2 regions of the Promicromonospora aerolata genome follow, and region 2 is predicted to be linked to the other one. Evidence: riboswitches for the same ligand, from Rfam matches in the RefSeq annotation. Region 2 holds a riboswitch; the other holds the start of a gene.
The links. A riboswitch is a leader RNA that binds a small molecule or an ion and turns the genes downstream of it on or off. The one in region 2 is predicted to bind FMN.

Region 1: another riboswitch for FMN. It lies ahead of ribD (bifunctional diaminohydroxyphosphoribosylaminopyrimidine deaminase/5-amino-6-(5-phosphoribosylamino)uracil reductase RibD); the one in region 2 lies ahead of pnuC (nicotinamide riboside transporter PnuC).

What each region holds. Positions count from the first base shown of each region.
Region 1 is NZ_JBHUHF010000001.1:942,512-952,427, reverse strand. Features, by position in the region: gene ACFSL2_RS04320 (DEAD/DEAH box helicase) at 1-532, shown strand, start outside; gene ACFSL2_RS04315 (PH domain-containing protein) at 645-1,136, opposite strand; gene hisG (ATP phosphoribosyltransferase) at 1,142-2,005, opposite strand; gene ACFSL2_RS04305 (phosphoribosyl-ATP diphosphatase) at 2,097-2,360, opposite strand; gene ACFSL2_RS04300 (hypothetical protein) at 2,426-3,100, opposite strand; gene ribH (6,7-dimethyl-8-ribityllumazine synthase) at 3,246-3,725, opposite strand; gene ribA (GTP cyclohydrolase II) at 3,722-5,143, opposite strand; gene ACFSL2_RS04285 (riboflavin synthase) at 5,140-5,781, opposite strand; gene ribD (bifunctional diaminohydroxyphosphoribosylaminopyrimidine deaminase/5-amino-6-(5-phosphoribosylamino)uracil reductase RibD) at 5,781-6,959, opposite strand; FMN riboswitch at 7,076-7,210, opposite strand; gene ACFSL2_RS04275 (DUF2306 domain-containing protein) at 7,269-7,928, opposite strand; gene ACFSL2_RS04270 (response regulator) at 8,006-8,725, opposite strand; gene ACFSL2_RS04265 (sensor histidine kinase) at 8,722-9,909, opposite strand.
Region 2 is NZ_JBHUHF010000001.1:4,326,449-4,336,364, forward strand. Features, by position in the region: gene ACFSL2_RS19290 (sensor histidine kinase) at 1-878, opposite strand, end outside; gene ACFSL2_RS19295 (acyl-CoA dehydrogenase family protein) at 1,037-2,257, opposite strand; gene ACFSL2_RS19300 (Gfo/Idh/MocA family protein) at 2,308-3,459, opposite strand; gene pnuC (nicotinamide riboside transporter PnuC) at 3,479-4,171, opposite strand; FMN riboswitch at 4,283-4,420, opposite strand; gene ACFSL2_RS19310 (TetR/AcrR family transcriptional regulator) at 4,543-5,292, opposite strand; gene ACFSL2_RS19315 (hypothetical protein) at 5,363-5,557, opposite strand; gene ACFSL2_RS19320 (mycothiol-dependent nitroreductase Rv2466c family protein) at 5,581-6,198, shown strand; gene ACFSL2_RS19325 (LLM class F420-dependent oxidoreductase) at 6,287-7,213, shown strand; gene ACFSL2_RS19330 (poly(ethylene terephthalate) hydrolase family protein) at 7,319-8,182, shown strand; gene ACFSL2_RS19335 (uracil-xanthine permease family protein) at 8,224-9,513, shown strand; gene ACFSL2_RS19340 (TetR/AcrR family transcriptional regulator) at 9,563-9,916, shown strand, end outside.

The DNA of each region.
Region 1 (9,916 bases), 3.4 Mb from region 2:
GCTCGCGGTCGGTGACGACGGCCCCCGCGCCCGTGCGGAGCAGGAGGAGTACGAGCGCGAGCGGAGCGAGGCCAAGTCGGCCGCCGCCCGTCGCAGCTCCCGTGACGGCGACCGCCAGGACCGGTCCCCGCGGGGCCGTTCCGAGGGCGAGCGCGGCATCCGCCGTCCGGCCCGTGGCACGCGCTACCGCATCGCCGTCGGGCACACGCACGGCGTGCAGCCGGGCGGGATCGTCGGTGCGCTGACGGGCGAGGGCGGCATCACGGGCGCCGACGTCGGCAAGATCGACATCTTCGGCAGCTTCTCGCTGGTGGACATCATCGCGCCGCTCGACAACGACGCGCTCGACCGCCTGGCCCGTGCCCGCGTGGCCGGCAAGCCGCTGCGCATCACGCTCGACCGCGGACCGGCACGTACGGGTGGCGACCGTGACCGGGCGCCCCGCTCCGGTGGCGACCACCGCCGCCCGGACGGCGAGCGTGGCCCCCGTGGCCGCAGCACCGCCCACTGGGAGGCGCGCAGCAGCCGCTGACCCCGGCTGACGCCCGACGAGCGGTCGTACGACGACGGCGGTCGAGCTCACCGAGACCTGGTCTCGGTGAGCTCGACCGCCGTTCTTGCTGTCCGGGGCAGGAGCCGCGAGGCTACGTCTGGCCGGGCTCGCGCGGGTCGGGCTCGCTGGCCTCGCCCAGCTCCTCGATGAGCGCCACCAGGCGGCGGGCCTCCGCCATACCGTGCTCGCCGTCGGCGCGCTGGATGCCCATGACGGCCAGCACGTCGCCGTCGGCCAGGTCGAGGTGCACCCACGGGTCGTTCGGGCCGAACCGCACGGTGACGATCTCGGCCCAGTCCAGCCGGCGGCTCGTGGCGTAGTTCACCACGGTGAGGCCGGACGGGTCGGGCACGGCACGCACCGCACCGAACCGCCAGGCGATGACGGCGGCCACCAGTCCGAACACGATCATCGCCACCCGGTTCGGGGTGTCCGCGGTGTTGGCCGCCAGGGCGACGAACGTGCAGCCCCCGGCGACGAGCAGCGCCAGCCCGTACGCCGTGGGCGTGCCGAAGCGGCCCCGGAAGGTGCGGAAGCGGCCCCGGCCGGAACCGGAGGCGGCGCTGCCTGTCTCCCCGCCCATGAGGCCTACAGCCGAGAGGCGTGGATCGACGTCACGATGATGGCGCGCGCACCGATGTCGTACAGCGCGTCCATGATCTGGTTGGTCTCGCTGCGCGGCACCATGACGCGTACCGCACAGGCGTCGCTGTGGTGCTGCGCCGAGACCGTCGGCGATTCCTTGCCCGGCGTGATCGCCACCGCGCGCTCGAGCCGACCCGCGGACACCACGTAGTCCATGAGCACGTACTCCCGGGCCGTGATCACGCCCTCCAGCCGCCGCGTCAGGATGTGCAGGCCCGCCGGCTCCTCGGCGTCGGCCTGCCGGATCAGCACGGCCTCCGAGCGCAGGATGGGGTCGCCGAAGACCTCGAGGCCCGCGGCCCGCAGCGTGGTTCCGGTCTCCACGACGTCGGCGATCACGTCCGCGACGCCGAGCCGCACGCTCGACTCGACGGCGCCGTCCAGGTGCACGATCGCGGCAGCCTCGATGCCCTGCTTGGCCAGGTGCTGGGCCACGAGCGTGGTGTACGACGACGCCACGCGCCGCCCCGCGATCTGGCTCACCTCGGTCACCGGGTCGGTCGCGCCCGGACCGGCGGGCGCCGCGAACCGGAACGTGGACCGGGCGAACCCGAGACCGAGGTGCTCGACCGCCTCAGCGCCGGAGTCGAGCATCAGGTCACGACCGGTGATCCCGACGTCGACGGTTCCGGTACCCACGTAGACCGCGACGTCGCGCGGACGCAGGAAGAAGAACTCGACGTCGTTCTCGGGGTCGGCGAGCACGAGCTCGCGGGTGTCGCGGCGCTGGCGGTAGCCCGCCTCGCGCAGCATCTCGGAGGCGGGGCCGGACAGGGCACCCTTGTTGGGGACGGCGATGCGCAGCATGTGGTGATTCCTCTCTGGGGTACGTCGGATCCGTGGAACCCGGTTCTCTCGGCTCTCCGACCACGGGGTGGGCGGTCGGGCCGAGGCCGGGTCACAGATGCGTGTACACGTCCTCGAGGGTCAGGCCCTTGGCGACCATCAGTACCTGCAGGTGGTAGAGGAGCTGGGAGATCTCCTCCGCGGTCTCGCCGTCCGACTGGTACTCGGCGGCCATCCACACCTCGGCGGCCTCCTCCACGACCTTCTTGCCGATCGCATGGACGCCGGCATCCAGCTGGGCCACGGTCCCGGAGCCCGCCGGACGGGTCTCGGCCTTCTCGGTCAGCTCGGCGAACAGGGTCTCGAAGGTCTTCACGGGCCCAGCCTAGTCGGGCATCGGGGGCACTACCCGCCGCCGTCCCACGTACTGGCCATGTCCGGCTATGGCACGGGCCACTTTGCCGGCAGCGTGCCGCCGGGCGCCGGCGGCACGACGCCCTGGTACGGCGTGATCAGGGAGGGGTCCTCCACCCCCTCCGGAGCCTCGTCGCCCCACGCACCCGACAGCATGACGATCACGGCACCGTCCTCGCCCGCGAGGCCCGTCGCCGGGTCGAGCGGGTCGCCCTCCGGATAGGCGCCACCGTCGGTGCACGTCTCCGGCGTGGACACGACCGGCACCCGGTCCCCTGCCGACACCGGCAGCTCGGGCGGTGGCTCCCCGCCGTCCCGCGGGGGTTCCGGGCGCTCCAGCACCTGCTCGACCTCGACCACCCAGCGGTTCGCGTCGACGCCGAAGAGCTCGACAGTGCCCGCACGCTCCACCACCGTCCCCAGGAGCACGGCACCGGCGTGGGCGGCCGCCTCCCGGGGCGTCCCGAAGGAGACCCAGTCGACGCACGCCACCCCCGGCGCCTCCGGCGCAACGGAGGACTCCGCGCTACCGGACGGCCCGCCCCCCGTCGGCTCGCCGTCCACCGATGCGCCCCCGCCCACCGGTCCGGCCGTCGCGCAGCCCGCGAGGCCCCCGGTCACGGCGATCGCCAGGGCGGCCGCGAACAGTCGCGACGCGGACGCCGGGCGACCCGCCGGCTGTCGAGCACGTGAGGTTCTCATACCCAGCACATGTGCCGGCGCCCTGGTTCTTGCAGGGCGCCGGGCCTTTTCTCCGGGCCGGGTTCGGTTCTCGCGGAGCTGTCCGGACGGTGCTCACCCGCTTGGCACACTATTAATGCAGGACGATACCACTATCCGGCGCGTCTCACTCCGGCACCGGCACCAGGCCGCGCAGGGTGACCGCCGTGGCGACGGCCGCCTCGGCGGCCTCGGCCCCCTTGTCCTCGTGGGAACCCTCCAGGCCGGCCCGGTCCAGCGCCTGCGCCTCGTCGTCGCACGTCAGCAGCCCGAACCCGACGGGGACGCCGGTGCGCACGCTCACGTCCGTCAGGCCCGACGTCGCGGCCGCGCACACGTACTCGAAGTGCGGCGTCCCGCCCCGGATCACCACCCCCAGGGCGACCACGGCGTCCGCTCCCCCGGCGGCCGCGCGCGCCGCGGCGACCGGCAGCTCGAACGAACCGGGCACCCGGATCTCCGTCCAGGCCGCACCCGACTCCCCCAGTGCCCTGCGCGCCCCGGCCAGCAGGCCGTCCATCACCTGCTCGTGCCAGCTCGCCGCGACCACGACGACCCGCAGGCCGGTCCCGTCCACGGTCACCTTCGGTGCTCCAGCGCCGCTCATGCGCATGCTCCTTCGTCCTCGTTCATGGTCAGGTCGTTCGAAACGGCCGACCCGGTCGGTCCGGGCGGCTCGGTCACGTCCGGCGTCGCGATGCGGTGGCCCATGACCGTGCGCTTGGTCTCCAGGTAGCGGTGGTTGTGCACGCCGCGGCCCACCACCAGGGCGCGCCGGCCGACGACCGCCGTGCCCGCCGCGCGCAGACCCGACACCTTCTCCGGGTTGTTCGTCAGCAGGGTCACGCCGTCGATCCCGAGGTCGGCCAGCATCGCCGCCGCAGCGCCGTACTCGCGCGCGTCCACCGGCAGCCCCAGGTCCACGTTCGCCTCGACCGTGTCCCGGCCGCCGTCCTGCAGCGCGTACGCCTGGATCTTCGCCGCGAGGCCGATGCCCCGGCCCTCGTGACCGCGCAGGTACACCACGGCGCCGCCCTCGGCGGCCACGGCCGCCAGCGACGCCTCCAGCTGCGGGCCGCAGTCACAGCGCAGCGATCCCAGGGCGTCCCCGGTCAGGCACTCGGAGTGCACCCGCACCAGGGACCCGCGGCCTGCGCTCCCGCCCCGCGGTCCCGACGGGACCACCGGGATCAGCGCCAGGTGCTCCGCGCCCGAACGCAGGTCGCGGTACGCCACGACCCGGAAGTCTCCGTGCCGGGTCGGCAACGACGCCTCCGCCACCCGGTGCACCCGTGAGACCGGGGCGCCGGATCCCACATCGCCGGGGCCCGCACCGTCGACCGTCGGCCCGGGGTCGTGCGCCCGGCGCCACGCCACCAGGTCGGCGACCGTCAGCACCACGAGACCGGCCTCCGCGGCCAGCACCCGCGCGTCGGACAGGCGCAGCACGGCACCGTCGTCCCGCACGAGCTCGGCGATCGCGCCCACCTCACCCAGGACCTGACCGGGACCGCCCGCGAGCCGCACCAGGTCCACCGCGGCCTCGGTGTGCCCCGCACGCTCCAGCACACCGCCCGGCCGGGCGCGCAGGGGCAGCACGTGCCCCGGACGGATCAGGTCCCGCGCGCCCGACGCCGGGTCGCCCAGCACTCGCAGGGTCCGAGCCCGGTCGGCGCCGGAGATCCCCGTGGTCACACCGACCGCGGCGTCCACCGACACCGTGTAGGCCGTGGCCCTGGGGTCCTCGCTCCGCTCCACCATCAGGGGCAGCTCCAGCGCGTCCGCGCGGTGCGCGGGCATGGGTGCGCACAGGTACCCGGACGAGTGCCGCACCGTCCAGCCCACCCACTCGGCCGTCGCCGTGCTCGCCGCGAGCACCACGTCCACCTCGTTCTCCCGGCCCGCGTCGTCGGCGACCAGGACCGGCCGGCCCGCGGCGAGCTCGGCGAGAGCCTGCTCGACGAGGCCGGTGCCCGGCGCGGCCGCCGGCGCTGCCAGCGCGTGCACCGTGCCGCCCGCGCTCATCGTGCGACCTCCGCGGCCGGCACCGCACCGGACACCGCGCCCACCGCCAGCAACCGCTCGACGTACTTCGCGAGCACGTCCACCTCGACGTTGACCGGGTCGCCCGGCGTGAGCCGGCCGAGCGTCGTGGCGGCGAGCGTCGTCGGGATGAGCGACACGCCGAAACCGTCGTCCGACACCCAGGTCACGGTGAGCGAGACCCCCGAGAGGGCCACCGAGCCCTTCTCCGCGACGTACCGGGTCAGTGCGGCGGGTGCGGCGAGCTCGAGGTCGTCCCAGCGCGGGCCGGGCGTACGTGCCCGCAGCGTCGCGACGCCGTCGACGTGCCCCTGGACCACGTGTCCGCCCAGCCGGCCGTCGGCGGGCAGGGCCCGCTCCAGGTTGACCGGCGCACCCGGGCGGAGGCCGCCGAGCGAGCTGCGCCGCAATGTCTCCGGCATCACCTCGGCCACGAAGGTGCCGTCCGTCACCGAGGTGACCGTGAGGCACACCCCGTCGACGGCGATCGAGTCGCCCGGGCGGGCGTCGGACGCGGCGAGCGGGCCCGCGACGGTCAGCAGGGCGTCGGAGCCGTCACCACCGCCGGGCCGGGCGAGCGCGACGACGGAGCCGAGCTCCTCGATGATTCCGGTGAACATCAGATCTCCTCCTGGGTGGGCCGGCCGGGCCGGCCGTTCTGGCGTGGCTGGGCGCTCCGGGCGTCCGGTGACGGCCCCGGGTCGGACCCCGGGGCAAGGTTCTGGGTGGGCTCCGCGCGGCGCGCGACCAGCAGCACGTCGTCGCCGAGCCGCGTCACGTCGCGCGTGGCGAAGCGCGCGGCGGCGCCGATCGTGCTGATGCCGAGGTCCCCGACGACCGTCGCCCCCGCGCCCAGCAGCACGGGTGCGACGTAGGCGTGGATCTCGTCGACGGCGTCGGCGGCCAGCAGCGCGGTCGCCAGCGTGGGGCCGCCCTCCACGAGCAGGTGGCGCACCTCGCGTTCCGCGAGCCGCGCGAGTGCGGTGTCGACGTCGTGCTCGGGCAGGTGCAGCAACGCGCCCCCGGTCCCGCGCAGGCGGGCGTCGTCGGGCACCCCGCGGCGGCCGAGCACCACTCGGAGCGGCTGGTGCTCGAAGAGGCCGCCGTCGAGGGTGCGTGCCGTAAGCGACGGGTCGTCGGCCAGGGCGGTCCCCGTGCCGACCGCTATCGCGTCGACCTGCGCACGGACCGTGTGGGCGTGGGCGCGCGCCTGCGGGCCGGTGATCCAGCGGCTCGTCCCGTCCGCCGCGGCGACCCGGCCGTCGAGGCTGGTCGCGAGCTTCAGGGTCACGTAGGGCCGGCCGGTCCGGACCGCGTGCAGCCACGGTCGCAGCAGCTCCTGGCCCTCGTCCGCGAGGATCCCGGTGGACACGTCGATCCCCGCCGCACGCAACCGGGCCACGCCGCCCGTCGCGAGCGGGTTCGGGTCGCGGACCGCCAGGTGCACGGCGGTGACGCCGGCGTCGATCAGGGCGTCGGCGCACGGCCCGGTCCGGCCGTGATGGGCGCACGGCTCGAGCGTCACCACCGCCGTCGTCCCGCGGGGGTCGACACCGCGGGAACGGGCGGCGGCCAGCGCCGCCGCCTCGGCGTGCGGTGTGCCCGCGCCCCGGTGGAACCCCTCGGCGACGGTGCGACCGTCCGGGTCCAGGAGCACGCAGCCGACGCGCGGGTTCGGGCCGTGTGCGGGGCCCTGCGCGGCCAGCAGGAGTGCGCGGCGCATCGCGGCCTCGACGGCGGTGGGTACGGCGCGCACCGGCGCGTACCCCGCGGCGCTGCCTTGCGGTGCCTCAGTCATGCTGTCCTCCCCGAGCTTCGGCGCTCGGGGTGGACGACGGGTACGCGGACGGGGCCGTCCGGCCCTGCCCGCGCGCACGACGTCACGGCGTGGCCGCCCCAGGGGACGGCGGCGCCGCACGTGCTTCCTCCCATCCGGACTTTCACCGTCGGTCCTGGAGTTCCACCAGATCAACCGGCCCTCCTCACGGAGGACGCGGGTCGCGGACTGTCACCGCCGGCTCGGAATTGCACCGACCCCGGAGCACGTGTGTGCGTACTGCTGCTTGCCAGCATGCCACAACTCGGCAGGCCACCGGCATGGTGTGCGTCACACGCGCGCGGGCACCCGGCGACGGCGGATCACCCACTCGGCGACCGCCGCGTTGATCACCCATGCGGCGGTCATGAGCACCGTGACCGGCACCGGCGCGGGCGCGTCGACGAGGAGCATGTACGGCCCCAGCAGCAGCGCCTGGGTGCCGGCCCCCATGGCCAGCGCGTACGCCCGCATCATCCAGGCCGGGTGTGCCACGAGGTCGCGGCGCAGCGCCGCCCGCACCCCCAGGACCAGGGACACCGCCATCACCACGCCGACCACGTAGCGCACCCCGTTGACGACCACCGTGTCCTTGTCCGGCAGGTCGTAGAACGCGGTCATCCAGAGACCGGTCAGCGCCACGCCGAGCCCGGTGACGGCGACGACCCGGCCGGCCAGCCGGTGCCAGCCGTTCCGCCGCAGCCGGGGCACGAACTGGAACGCACCCAGCACGCCGTACAGGGTCGCGCACACGATGTGCACCAGGACCGGCACGGGCTGCGTCACGAACCGCGCGTTCTCGGCGGTGAGGACGGGATCCGACGCCAGCTCGGTGACGCGCGCCGCGCCACCGAGCGACGGGATGATGGTCAGCAGGAGCAGCCCGGCGGGCACCAGCCACTCGCTACGTCCGGTCCGGGCCCGCGGGGTTCTCGCCTTGGTCGTCGTCATGCGTAGAGCCTGCGTGGCCGGGTACCCGCCCGTCATCGGCCGGGCGGCCGGTTCCCGGCCTGGCCGAAAGGACGACGTCAGCGGCGGCCCGGCCGCACGCGCCCGGTGTCGTACGCCCAGAGGGCCATCTCGACCCGGTTGCGCGCGCCCACCTTGGCCATCAGGTTCGCCACGTGCGACTTGACCGTGCTGAGCGTCACGTACAGCTCGTGCGCGATCTCGGTGTTGGTCCGCCCGCGGGCGACCGCCAGGAGCACCTCCTCCTCGCGCGCCGTCAGTGGATCGAGCGGCTGCGCCGGCACGGCCGTCGGTCCCGCGTCGGCGAACGCGCTGAGCAGGCGGGTCGTGATGCTCGGCGCGATGAGGGCGTCACCCCGCGCGGCGGCACGCACCGCCTGGGCCAGGAGCGCGGGCCCCGCGTCCTTGAGCAGGAAGCCGCGGGCCCCCGCCCGCAGGGCCGCGTACACGTACTCGTCGAGATCGAACGTGGTGATCACGACCACGGCGAGGGGCTCCGCGACGTCGGGCCCGGCCAGCAGCCGGGTCGCCTGGATGCCGTCCAGGCCGGGCATCCGGATGTCGAGCAGGCAGACGTCGGGGCGGAGCCGCTGCGCGAGCTCGATGGCGTCGGCGCCGTCCGCCGCCTCGCCGACCACCTCGATACCGTCCTGGGCCCCGAGAATCATGCTGAGCCCCGTACGCACGATCTCCTGGTCGTCCGCGACCAGCACCCGGATGTGCTCCGCCGCGTGCTCCCAGCCGGCGCCCCGGCCCTCTGGGCCACCCCCGGGCCTCATGCGGGCGGGTTCGCGGACGCAGTGCGCTCCGGCCCGCGTCCGGCCGACAGCGGGAGCTCCGCCTCGACGGTCCAACCGCCCGGTGCGGCCGGCCCGGCGGCGAGCGTGCCGCCCAGCAGCGCGGCGCGCTCGCGCATCCCGGCCAGCCCGTACCCGGCACGTGCCGGCCGGGCGGCCTGCGGGGCACCGTCGTCGGACACGCGGAGCCGGACGGCCGTCGCGCCGACCTCGACCAGGACGGTGATCCCGGTGGCGCCGCGGGCATGGCGGCGGGCGTTCGTGACCGACTCCTGCGCGATGCGCCGCACCGCGCCGCCGACGGCGGCCGGGACGCGGGACGGGTCTCCCGTCAGGTCCACCTCGACGGGCGGGAAGGAGGGGTCGGCGAGCTCCTCGACGTCGGCCAGGACCGGCCCGGGGGCGAGGTCGGGCGGCTCATCCGCGTCCGGCCCGCCGCCACGTAGCTCGTCCGAGCGGAGGCCGCGCACCAGGGTGCGCATCTCGGCCAGCGCGCGGGAGGCCTGCTCCTCGATCACGCGCAGCGCGTCCGTGGCGGCGTCCGGGTCGGTCCGGGACATCGCGAGCCCTGCCTGCGCCCGCACGGCGACGGCCGAGACGTGGTGCCCGACGACGTCGTGCAGGTCCCGGGCCAGCCGTTCCCGCTCCAGCAGCACCATCTGCTCGCGCTCCCGCCGGCGAGCACCGGCGCGGTAGCGCACGGCGAGGCCGATCGAGAACGCCGCACCGTAGAACAGGACAGCGCCGCCCGCGTCCGCGAGCGTCCCGGCCGCGAGCACCGTCCGGAGGCCCACGATCGCGAGGGCCGCGGCGCCGCCCAGCACCATGGCGCGGCCGCTCCCCCACCGGGCCAGCGCGTACGGCAGGGCGAGCGTGAACGCGTAGCTGACGAGGTCCACGTCGCGGCCCAGGAGCACGCTCGGCACCGTGGTGACGGCGAGCCCGACCGCGAGCATCTGTGCCGGGTACGTACGGCGCCACAGCAGAGTCGGCGTGAGGAGCACGACGACGGCCGCTTGCAGCCAACGTCCGGGCACGTCCGGGCGCAGCGCTCCCTCGAGCATCGCCGCGGTGACCACGGCGGCGACGAACACGCCGTCGCGCCAGACCCACGCGGGCGGGACGGCGGGACGTGGCTCGTCCCAGACCGCGCGGATGGTGGACACGGCCACA
Region 2 (9,916 bases):
AGCTCGACCCCGAGGGCGACGAGACGCTGCTGCGCTCCGTCGTGCAGGTCACGTTCGATACGGCGGCGCTCGATGTCGGCGGCCGAGACGACCGCCGTGCGCGACTCGGTCAGGACCACTGCCCGTTCGCGGGCGGTGTGCGCAGCGGCCTCGGCGAGGCGCGTCTCCTGCTCGGCGAAGGCCGCGCGGGCGCGGGCGACGTCGGCGGCGGAGGGGCCCAGCAGGAGCGCCGCGAGCCGCACGAGCAGGTACGACCCGTACTGCGCGAGGGCCGATCCCGCCCACACCAGCACGACCGCGCCGGCCAGCGCGCCGACCACCAGGGCCGGCCACGACAGGCCGGTCCACTGGGCGAGCGCGGTGCCCCGGCCCAGCGGCACGAACACGACCGCTGCGATCGCGCCGGCGATCAGCGCCACGGCGATCGGGAAGAATACCGTGCTGACCAGCATCGCGAGGAAGGCGTAGAGTGCCGCGGCCCACGCGCGGCCGTCGCGGACCGGGGACCACAGGCGTGACCAGAAGCCGCGCCGCGCGGGCGTCGGTGTCAACGGCGCGGGGATCGTGATCCCGGTCTGGGTGGCGATGCGGGCGCGCTCGGCCCGGCCGAACCACCGTGCGACGACGAGGGACGCCGCGAGCAGCGGCAGCCCGACGCCGAGCGCCGGGACGATGCTCGCCGACACCACGACGAGGACCCACAGCGTCAGTCCGCCGGTCAGGTGCCAGAGCCAGCCGACGGTCAGGGCGGCGAGCGCACGCCACGTCGCGGGGTCGTACGGCGCCCGGAAGAACGCGGAGGTTGAGACGAGCGCGGGTGCGACGAGGTCCTCGAGAGCGGGGGGCTGGGGCGGCGCCGGGCCGTCATCGCTGGTCATGGTCATGACATTAGGCCGACGCGGCGCCCCGCAACATGCTGCCGGCCCACGGGGCGAGGGTCGGGTTTCCCCTACCCCTACCCCTTCCCCTCGCTCTTTCCCGTGCCTCGCCGTGCCGAGGTAGGACCGGGGCTGCGGCTCTACCTCGGCGGGCCGGGTCAGGCGAAGGCGCTGGTGCCCGTGATCTCCCGGCCGACGATGAGGGCCTGCATGCTCTCGGTGCCCTCGTAGGTGTGCAGGGCCTCGATGTCGGCGAAGTGCCGGGCCACGCGGTTCTCCAGCAGGATGCCGTTGCCACCCAGCATGTCGCGGGCGATCGCGGCGACCTCCCGGGCGCCGCGCGTGCACGTGTACTTGGCGAGCGAGGCCTGCGGGCCGGTGAGCTGGTCGGCCTCGTCGAGGCGCGTCAGCTGCTTCACCAGAAGCTGCATCTGCGTGATGGTCGACAGCATCTTGGTCAGGCGTTCCTGCACCATCTGGCTCGCCGCCAACGGCCGGCCGAACTGCGTGCGCTGCTTGGAGTACGCGACGGCGGCCTCGTAGCAGGCCACGGCCTGGCCGACGGCGCCCCAGGCGACCCCGAGCCGGGTGGCGAACAGGACGCGGCCGGTGTCCTTGAACGAGCGGGCCTTCGGCAGGAGGTTCTCGGCCGGGACGAACACGTCGTTCAGCACGATGTGCGCCTGGTGGATGGCGCGCAGCGAGATCTTGCCCTCGATCGTCGTCGCGTCGTAGCCGGGGGTGTCCTGCGGCACGATGTAGCCGTGCACCTGGCTGTCCTCGCCGCGTGCCCACACGACGGAGATGTCGCCGATCGAGCCGAAGCCGATCCACTTCTTCTCGCCGTTGATGACGTAGCCCTCGACTCCGTCGCGGGTCTCCCGCACCGCGGTGGTCTCCAGGCCCACCGAGTCCGAGCCGTGGGTGGGCTCGGTCAGCGCGAACGCGCCGAGGATCTCGCCCCGGGCCATGGGGCCCGCGTACTGCTCGATCTGCTCGTCGGAGCCCAGCATCACGATGGACCGCAGCGCGAGACCGCCCTGCACGCCGCAGATGGTCGTCACCGAGCCGTCACCGCGCGACATCTCCATCGCGGCGAGGCCCTCCGCCATCTTGGAGATCTTCGGGTACCCGGGCACGTCAACGCCGTCGCGCAGGAAGTCCAGCTCGGCCATGCGCTTGACCAGGTCCATCGGGACCTCGTAGCGCTCCCAGTAGCCGTCGATGACGGGCAGCACCTCGTCCTGGACGAACCGGCGGACGGCGAGCTGCCAGGCCCGCTCCTCCTCCGTGACGTCGGCGAAGGCGCCGGCGAAGTCGATGTCGAGCGGCTGCGTGACGTCGTAGTCGGGTGCCGTCACCCCGGGAGTCTGAGTCATGCTTCCCATGGTGCTCCGGTACCGGATCTCAGGTCAAGCGATACTAGGTCTCACACTCGGTGGTCCTCGGCGCGACCGCAGACCCGTCCGGCTGCCCAGGGCTGCTGCCGGGTCCGCACCCGTTCGCCCGACGCCGCAGCGCGCCGCACCTCGAGCTGGAGGTACTGGTCCTGCGCGGCCTCGGCGACGGAGCAGGGCGCTGGTGCCCCGTGCAGCACGTGGTCGGCCATGGCCATGACGATGTGCGCGATGGACAGCTCGTCGTCGGGCAGCCGGGCCGGGCGGAACGGGTTGCGGTAGAGCCACTCGCCGTCGAGCGTGTAGCCCCGCAGGAACAGCCCCTCGTGGCTGCCGGCGCCGCCTGCGGCCACGCGTTCGAGCGTGGAGCGCCGGGGGAGCCCGTCGCCGCCGACGTGCCGCACGACGTCGTCGCGCAGCTCACCCCGTTCGCCGCGGACGAGCAGTGCGGGGGAGCGCACCCAGGAGCGGTACTGGACGTCGTCGAACTCGTAGGTGCCGAGCCGGTCGCCGAAGTCGAGCCACGCGGTCGCGTGCACGGTGTCGACCAGGGCCAGGTCCTCGGGGTCGCCCGCACGGCTCGGGCTGGGCAGCACGCGGCGGGCGTCGCGCCGGGCGGTGATGACGGCGTCCTCGAAGGTGACACCCAGTGCCCGGCGCAGCACGTCGAGGCCGTGATAGTCGTGCGCGACGGCGACGTGCGCGTCCGTGACCCTGCCCAGCCGGCCGGACGCCGCCACCGCGAGCTGTGCCCCGACCAGCGGCTCCAGGTGGTACTGCTCGGCGACGTGCACGCAGGCGCCGTCGTCCACGAGGTGCTGCAGCGCCGCCAGCTCGGCGACCGTGCCCGCTGCCGGTGTCTCGGTGAGCACCGGGACGCCCGCGGCGGCGAGCTCGCGGATCACCGGCTGGGCGGCGCCGGCGGGCAGCGTCAGCAGCACGACGTCGGGCCGGCCGCCGGCGAGCAGCTCGGCGACCGACGCGTAGACGCGGCCCGGCCGGCCCGGCAGGCCCGCCGCCGGCAGGCCGCTCGCCGCGAGCTCCGCACGGTCCGCCGCGTTCCGGGTGGCGACGCCGGACACCTCGAAGCGGTCCGGCAGGGCGTGCAGCACGCGCAACATGGTGCGGGCGCGGAAGCCCGATCCGACGATCCCGATCCTGGCCGTGCGGTCCTGTGCGGTCACGAGGGCCGACGGTACGCGATCAGGCCGCCGCGGCCACCTTGCCGGGCCGGTCGGGATCTCCGCTCTCGCGGCGGCTGATGCGCCACCAGGCGAAGAACCCGAACAGCGTGAACGCGCCGTAGAACAGGTACATCAGGGCGGTCGCCCAGTAGCCGGCGGAGAAGAGCAGGGGCACGCCCACGAGGTCGACGGCGACCCAGATCAGCCAGAACTCGACCCAGCCCTTGGCCATGCCGTAGGTGGCGAGCACGGAGCCCATGAAGATCCAGGCGTCGGCCCAGACGGGTTCGTACGAGCCCAGGGTGCGGAAGAGCGGGGTGAGGAGCAGTGTGCCAGCCAGCATCCCGGTGACCAGGCCGACCCGGGCCCGCCAGGAGGCCCAGCGGGGGTGCACGGCCACCGTGCCGACGCCGCCCAGCCGGCGCGTCTGGCGCCAGCGGTACCAGCCGTAGACGGAGACCGCGATGAACATGATCTGGCGCCCGGCCTGGCCCAGCATGTCGGCCCGGGAGGTCTCGCCGAACCAGGAGCCCATGAAGACGGTGAAGAGCAGGATGTTCCCGACGATGCCCACGGGCCAGGCCCACACCTTGCGGCGCAGCCCACCGAGCGCGGACGCCAGCCCGAACACGTTGCCGATGACCTCGCGCCAGTAGATCTGCTGGTCGCCTACCAGGAATGTCGCGTCGTAGGCGGCGCGGAACCAGTCCATGTCTCTTCCCTCTCCCGGTCCGCACACGGGGACTCCGGGGTGAGGGCCGGCGCGCCACAAGGCGCCGACGACGGCGCGGTGACGGCGCCCCGAGGGGCGTCGGCGCGCGCCGCACGTGCTTCCTCCCATCCGGACTTTAACCGTCGGTCCTGGAATCTCACCAGGTCAGCCGGGTCGTTCCCGAAGGAGCGACCCGGGTCGCGGACTATCACCGCCGGCTCGGAATTTCACCGACCCCGGAGCACGTGTGCATCTGCTGCACGTTGACTATCGGAACACAGGATGCCATGGGCGCATTCCCGACCGAACACCCGCCCCCCGACGGGTCAGAAGCACAGGTCACCCGAGCGACCGCGGTCTCACACGTGGAGTCAGACGAGGGCGTCCCGGACCGCGCGGGCCACCTCGTCGGCCCCCGCCCCGCCCTCGACGACGGTGACGACCACGCGCCGGCCCGCCGGAGTGCCGTCGTCGGACAGCGGGTGGGCGGCAGTGCCGAGGACGGCGGCCCGCCGGAGGTCGGCGAACGCCTCCTCGAGCTCGGGCCGCAGCTCGAGCGACGGCGTACGCAGCCAGCGGCGCAGGATCGCGTTGTGCACGGCGACGACGGAGGCGGCGAAGGCTATCGACGCCGTCGAGGCGGAACGCTCCGGCGGCAGCGTGTCGCGCAGGTAGTGCGTGAACGCCCGCTCGTAGCGGTGCGTGGTGATGAGCTCACGGTCACGTAGCGCGGGGACCTGCTGCAGCAGGGCGTACCGGGCGAGCGAGGTCTCGCGCTGGCCCACATGGTGGTCGAACACCATGCGTGCGGCGCGGCACACCTCGAGGTACGGGTCGACGTCGGGGTCCCAGGCGCGCCCGAGGTCGTGCCCGGACTCCTCGCTGGCGCGGGCGTCGGGACGCGTGGCGGCGAGCATCACCACCACCTCCTCGAGCAGCAGCTCGTGGTCGGCGAAGACCACGTCTTCCTTCGAGCGGAACCGGCGGAAGAACGTGGCCCGGCTGACCTTGGCGGCGTCGGCGATCTCCTCGACAGTGGTTCCCTCGTACCCCTGCCGGGTGAACAGGTCCACCGCAGCGTCTACTGCCTGCGCGTGCGTGTGGGTACGGACGGCGGTCATGCCAGGCAGGCTACCCCGTGCGTGCCGGACCGCGTGAAGAGTACTTGAGCGATACGTGCTGTTCATGGCGCTAACTTTCCCGTCCGGCGATCTTCCCCGACCGCAGTCTCCGCAGGTAGCGCACCTCGCGCACGGCCATCAGGAGGGCGACACCACCGGGCACGGCCGACCACGGATGGCCCAGTACGACGCCCACGAGGCACACCAGAAAGATCACCCCGCCGCCGACGACGGTGGCCAGACTTGCCCAACGGATCCCGGTCACGCAGTGAGCGTAGTCTGCTGGGCGTGACCGAGACCGCTGCCCAGCCCGCCGTCGATGTCTACGTCGACCCCATCTGCCCGTATGCCTGGATCACGTCCCGTTGGGCGCTCGAGGTAGCCCGGCACCGTGACGTCGAGCTCACCTTCAAGCTCATGAGCCTGTACCTGCTCAACAAGGACGGGGACCTCGACGCCGACTACCGGGCGCGCATCGACGGATCGCAGGGCATCGGCCGCGTCGCCGCCGCCGTCCAGACGGAGCATGGTCCCGAGGCGTTCTCCGCCTTCTACACGGCCGCCGGGACCCGCATCCACGACCAGCAGAACAAGGACTTCGACGCCGTGGCGGCCGAGGCGCTCGCCGAGGCCGGGCTGCCCGCCTCCCTCGCGCAGGCCGCGACGGGGGAGAGCTACGACACGGCGCTCGCGGCGTCCCACGAGGCGGGCATGCAGCCCGTCGGGGACGACGTCGGCACGCCGACGATCCACGTGGACGGCGTCGCGTTCTTCGGCCCCGTGCTCACGCGCATCCCGCGCGGTGCGGAGGCGGCGGTCCTGTTCGACGCCGCGGTGGCGCTCGCGCGCTACCCGTACTTCTACGAGCTCAAGCGCTCCCGCACGACGAAGCCCCGGTTCGACTGACGCCGTCCGGCCGCGGAGGCCGGCAGCGGTCGCGCGGCGGGACGAGAGCGCTCCCGGCCCACGGCGGGTCGCGTGGCATTGTGGGGGCATGACTCTCGACCTGCGCATCTTCACCGAGCCCCAGCAGGGCGCGACGTACGACGACCAGCTCGCCGTCGCCCAGACGACGGAGCAGCTCGGGTTCAGTGCGTTCTTCCGTTCCGACCACTACCTCGCCATGGGCGGGGACGGGCTGCCCGGTCCCACGGACGCGTGGACCACGCTGGCCGGTCTCGCCCGCGACACCTCGACCGTGCGGCTCGGCACGCTCGTGTCCTCGGCCACGTTCCGGCACCCTGGCGTGCTCGCCATCCAGGTGGCGCAGGTGGACCAGATGTCCGGTGGCCGGGTCGAGCTCGGCCTCGGCACCGGGTGGTACCAGGCAGAGCACAGCGCGTACGGCATCCCGTTCCCGGACAAGCGGTTCGGGCTCCTCGAGGAGCAGCTCGCGATCATCACGGGCCTGTGGGAGACGCCGGTCGGGGAGAAGTTCTCGTTCGCCGGCGAGCACTACCAGCTCACGGACTCGCCGGCGCTGCCGAAGCCCACGCAGCCGAAGATCCCCGTGCTCGTCGGCGGTGGCGGCCCGCGCCGCACGCCCGCCCTGGCGGCGCGGTACGGCGCGGAGTACAACCAGGCGTTCCCGGAGATCGACACGATCGGCGCGCGGGTGAAGGTGATCGAGAAGGCACTGTCCGATGTGGGCCGTGGGCCCGAGTCGATGGTGCAGTCGGTGGCGCTCGTGGCCGCCGTCGGACAGGACGAGGCCGAGTTCACCCGGCGGGCCGCTGCGATCGGCCGCGAACCTGGTGAGCTGCGCGAGCACGGCATCGCCGGGACGGTCGGCGAGGTGGTGGACCGGCTCAAGGCCCTGGAGGCCGACGGCATCCAGCGGGTCTATCTGCAGATCCTCGACCTGGCGGACCTCGACCACCTCGACCTGATCGCACGCGAGGTGCGCCCGCAGCTCGGCTGACGGCGATGCGGTGGGGCGCGGGATGACACCCAGCGCAGGCCGCACGGAGAAATTCTTCCTATGGTCGTGTCGGCCGCTTCTCGCGACACACCCCAGGAGAACTCCATGCAGAGCTTTTCTCGTGCCCTCCGCGCCGCTCTCGCGGCGACCGTGCTCACCACGGGCACGTTCGCCGCGGTACCGGCCGCCGTCGCCGCCGACGACTTCCAGCGTGGCCCCGACCCGACCGAGGAGAGCATCGAGGCGCCCCGGGGCACGTTCGAGATCGAGGTCGCCGTCGTCCCGCGTGCCACCGCAGAGGGTTTTGGCGGCGGCACCGTCTACTACCCGACCGACACCTCCGAGGGCACGTTCGGCGCGGTCGCGGTGTCCCCGGGCTACCGCTCCTCGCAGGCGGCGATCGCGTGGCTCGGCCCGCGGCTGGCCTCCCAGGGTTTCGTCGTGGTCACCATCGACACGATGCGGCCCGCCGACTCCCCGGCTCGCCGGGGTGACCAGCTGCTCGCCGCCCTGGACCACCTGCAGGACTCGGAGCTGGCGGACCGGATCGACCCCGACCGGCTCGCCGTGATGGGGCACTCGATGGGCGGCGGCGGCAGCCTGGAGGCCGCCAAGGAGTACCCGGCCCTGCAGGCGGTCATCCCGATGACCCCGTGGAGCTCGGACAAGACCTTTCCCGAGGTGTCCGCCCCGACCCTGATCGTCGGCGCCGAGGACGACCGGATCGCGCGGGTGCGGTCGCACGCCGAGCCGCTCTACGAGTCGCTGCCGGCGGACGGCGACAAGGCCTACCTGGAGCTGCGCGACGCGTCACACTCCGCGCCGAGCGCGCCCCACACTGCGATCGCCAGGTACAGCCTGTCCTGGCTGAAGCGCTACGTCGACGACGACGAGCGGTACGCGCAGTTCCTCTGCCCGGCGCCGGCCGTGGATGACGACCTCAGCGAGGTCCGCACCACCTGCGACTAGGATCCGCACGGCATTCCCGTTGCGAGATCAAGGACAGACACATGCGAATCGGCTGGCAGCTGCACGGTGATGGCGCCCGCATCACCCCCGGCGAGGTGGTCGCTCCCGACGAGCGCCTGAGCTGGCCGCGTACGGTCGGGATCGGCCTGCAGCACATCGTCGCGATGTTCGGGGCCACGTTCCTGGTGCCGATCCTCACGGGTTTCGACCCGGCGACCACGCTGTTCTTCTCGGCGCTCGGCACGATCACCTTCTTGCTGATCACGGGCAACAAGCTGCCCAGCTATCTGGGGTCCAGCTTTGCGTTCATCGCGCCGATCCTCGCCGCCACGGCGTCGGGCGGGCAGTCGGTGGCGATCGGCGGCATCCTGGCCACCGGCGTGCTCCTCGCGCTGGTCGGCGTGGTGGTGCACTTCGCGGGGCCGCGCTGGATCCAGGTCGCGATGCCGCCGGTGGTCACGGGCGTGATCGTGGCGCTGATCGGCCTCAACCTGGCGCCCGTGGCGTGGGGCACGTGCGACGAGAGCGGCGCTTGCTCGGGGTTCCAGAGCTCGCCGGTGACGGCGGTGGTCACTCTCGCGTCGATCATCCTGATCCAGGTGCTGTTCCGGGGCCTCATCGGCCGGCTCGCGATCCTGCTCGGGGTGGCCGTCGGGTACGCGTTCGCGGCCGTTCGCGGCGAGGTGGACTTCTCGGCGGCCGAGCAGGCGGACTGGGTGGGCCTGCCGCAGTTCGTCGCACCGTCGTTCGACCCGGGCGTGCTCGGCCTGTTCCTCCCCGTGGTGCTCGTGCTCATCGCGGAGAACGTGGGGCACGTGAAGTCGGTGGCCGCGATGACCGGACGCAACTACGACCGGCTGACCGGCCGGGCGCTCCTGGCCGACGGCGTGGCGACCACGTTCGCGGGTCTCGGCGGCGGCTCGGGCACCACCACGTACGCCGAGAACATCGGGGTCATGGCCGCGTCCCGGGTGTACTCGACGGCGGCGTACTGGGTGGCCGCGTTCGGCGCCCTGGTGCTCAGCCTCTCGCCGAAGTTCGGCGCGCTGATCGCTACCGTCCCCCAGGGGGTGCTCGGCGGTGCCACGACCATGCTCTACGGGATGATCGGCATTCTCGGCGCGCGCATCTGGGTGCAGGGCAAGGTCAACTTCTCCGACCCGGTGAACCTGACCACCGCTGCCGTGCCGCTCATCATCGGCATCGCCGACTACACGTGGACGGCCGGCGACCTGCAGTTCGGCGGCATCGCGCTCGGCACCGCCGCCGCGTTGGTGATCTACCACGTGATGGGTGCGATCGGCCGCTGGCGCGGTACCGCGGAGGCCTGACCCACACAGGTATGGACACTGGGCTGAACGCTTGGTTAGCATGTTGAACATGCGTTCAGTCAGTGGTGCCGAGGAGCAGGCGGGGGCCGTGCCGCCGTCGGGCAACAGCGTGCCGGCCGACGCCGACCGCACCGCACGCGCCCGGATCCGCGATGCCGCGGTCCGCCGCTTCGCGGTGGAGGGCTTCGGGGCCTCGGTGAGAGCCATCGCGGCCGACGCCGGGGTGAGCGCCGGCCTGGTGATGCACCACTTCGGGTCCAAGGAGAAGCTCCGCGCCGAGTGCGACGCGCACCTGCTGGCCACCATCCGCCGGCTCAAGCGGGAGAACGTCGCAGACGCCGCGGCGAACCAGAGCTTCTTCCACAAGTTCGCCGCCGCCGAGGAGAACGCGCCCATCGTCGGG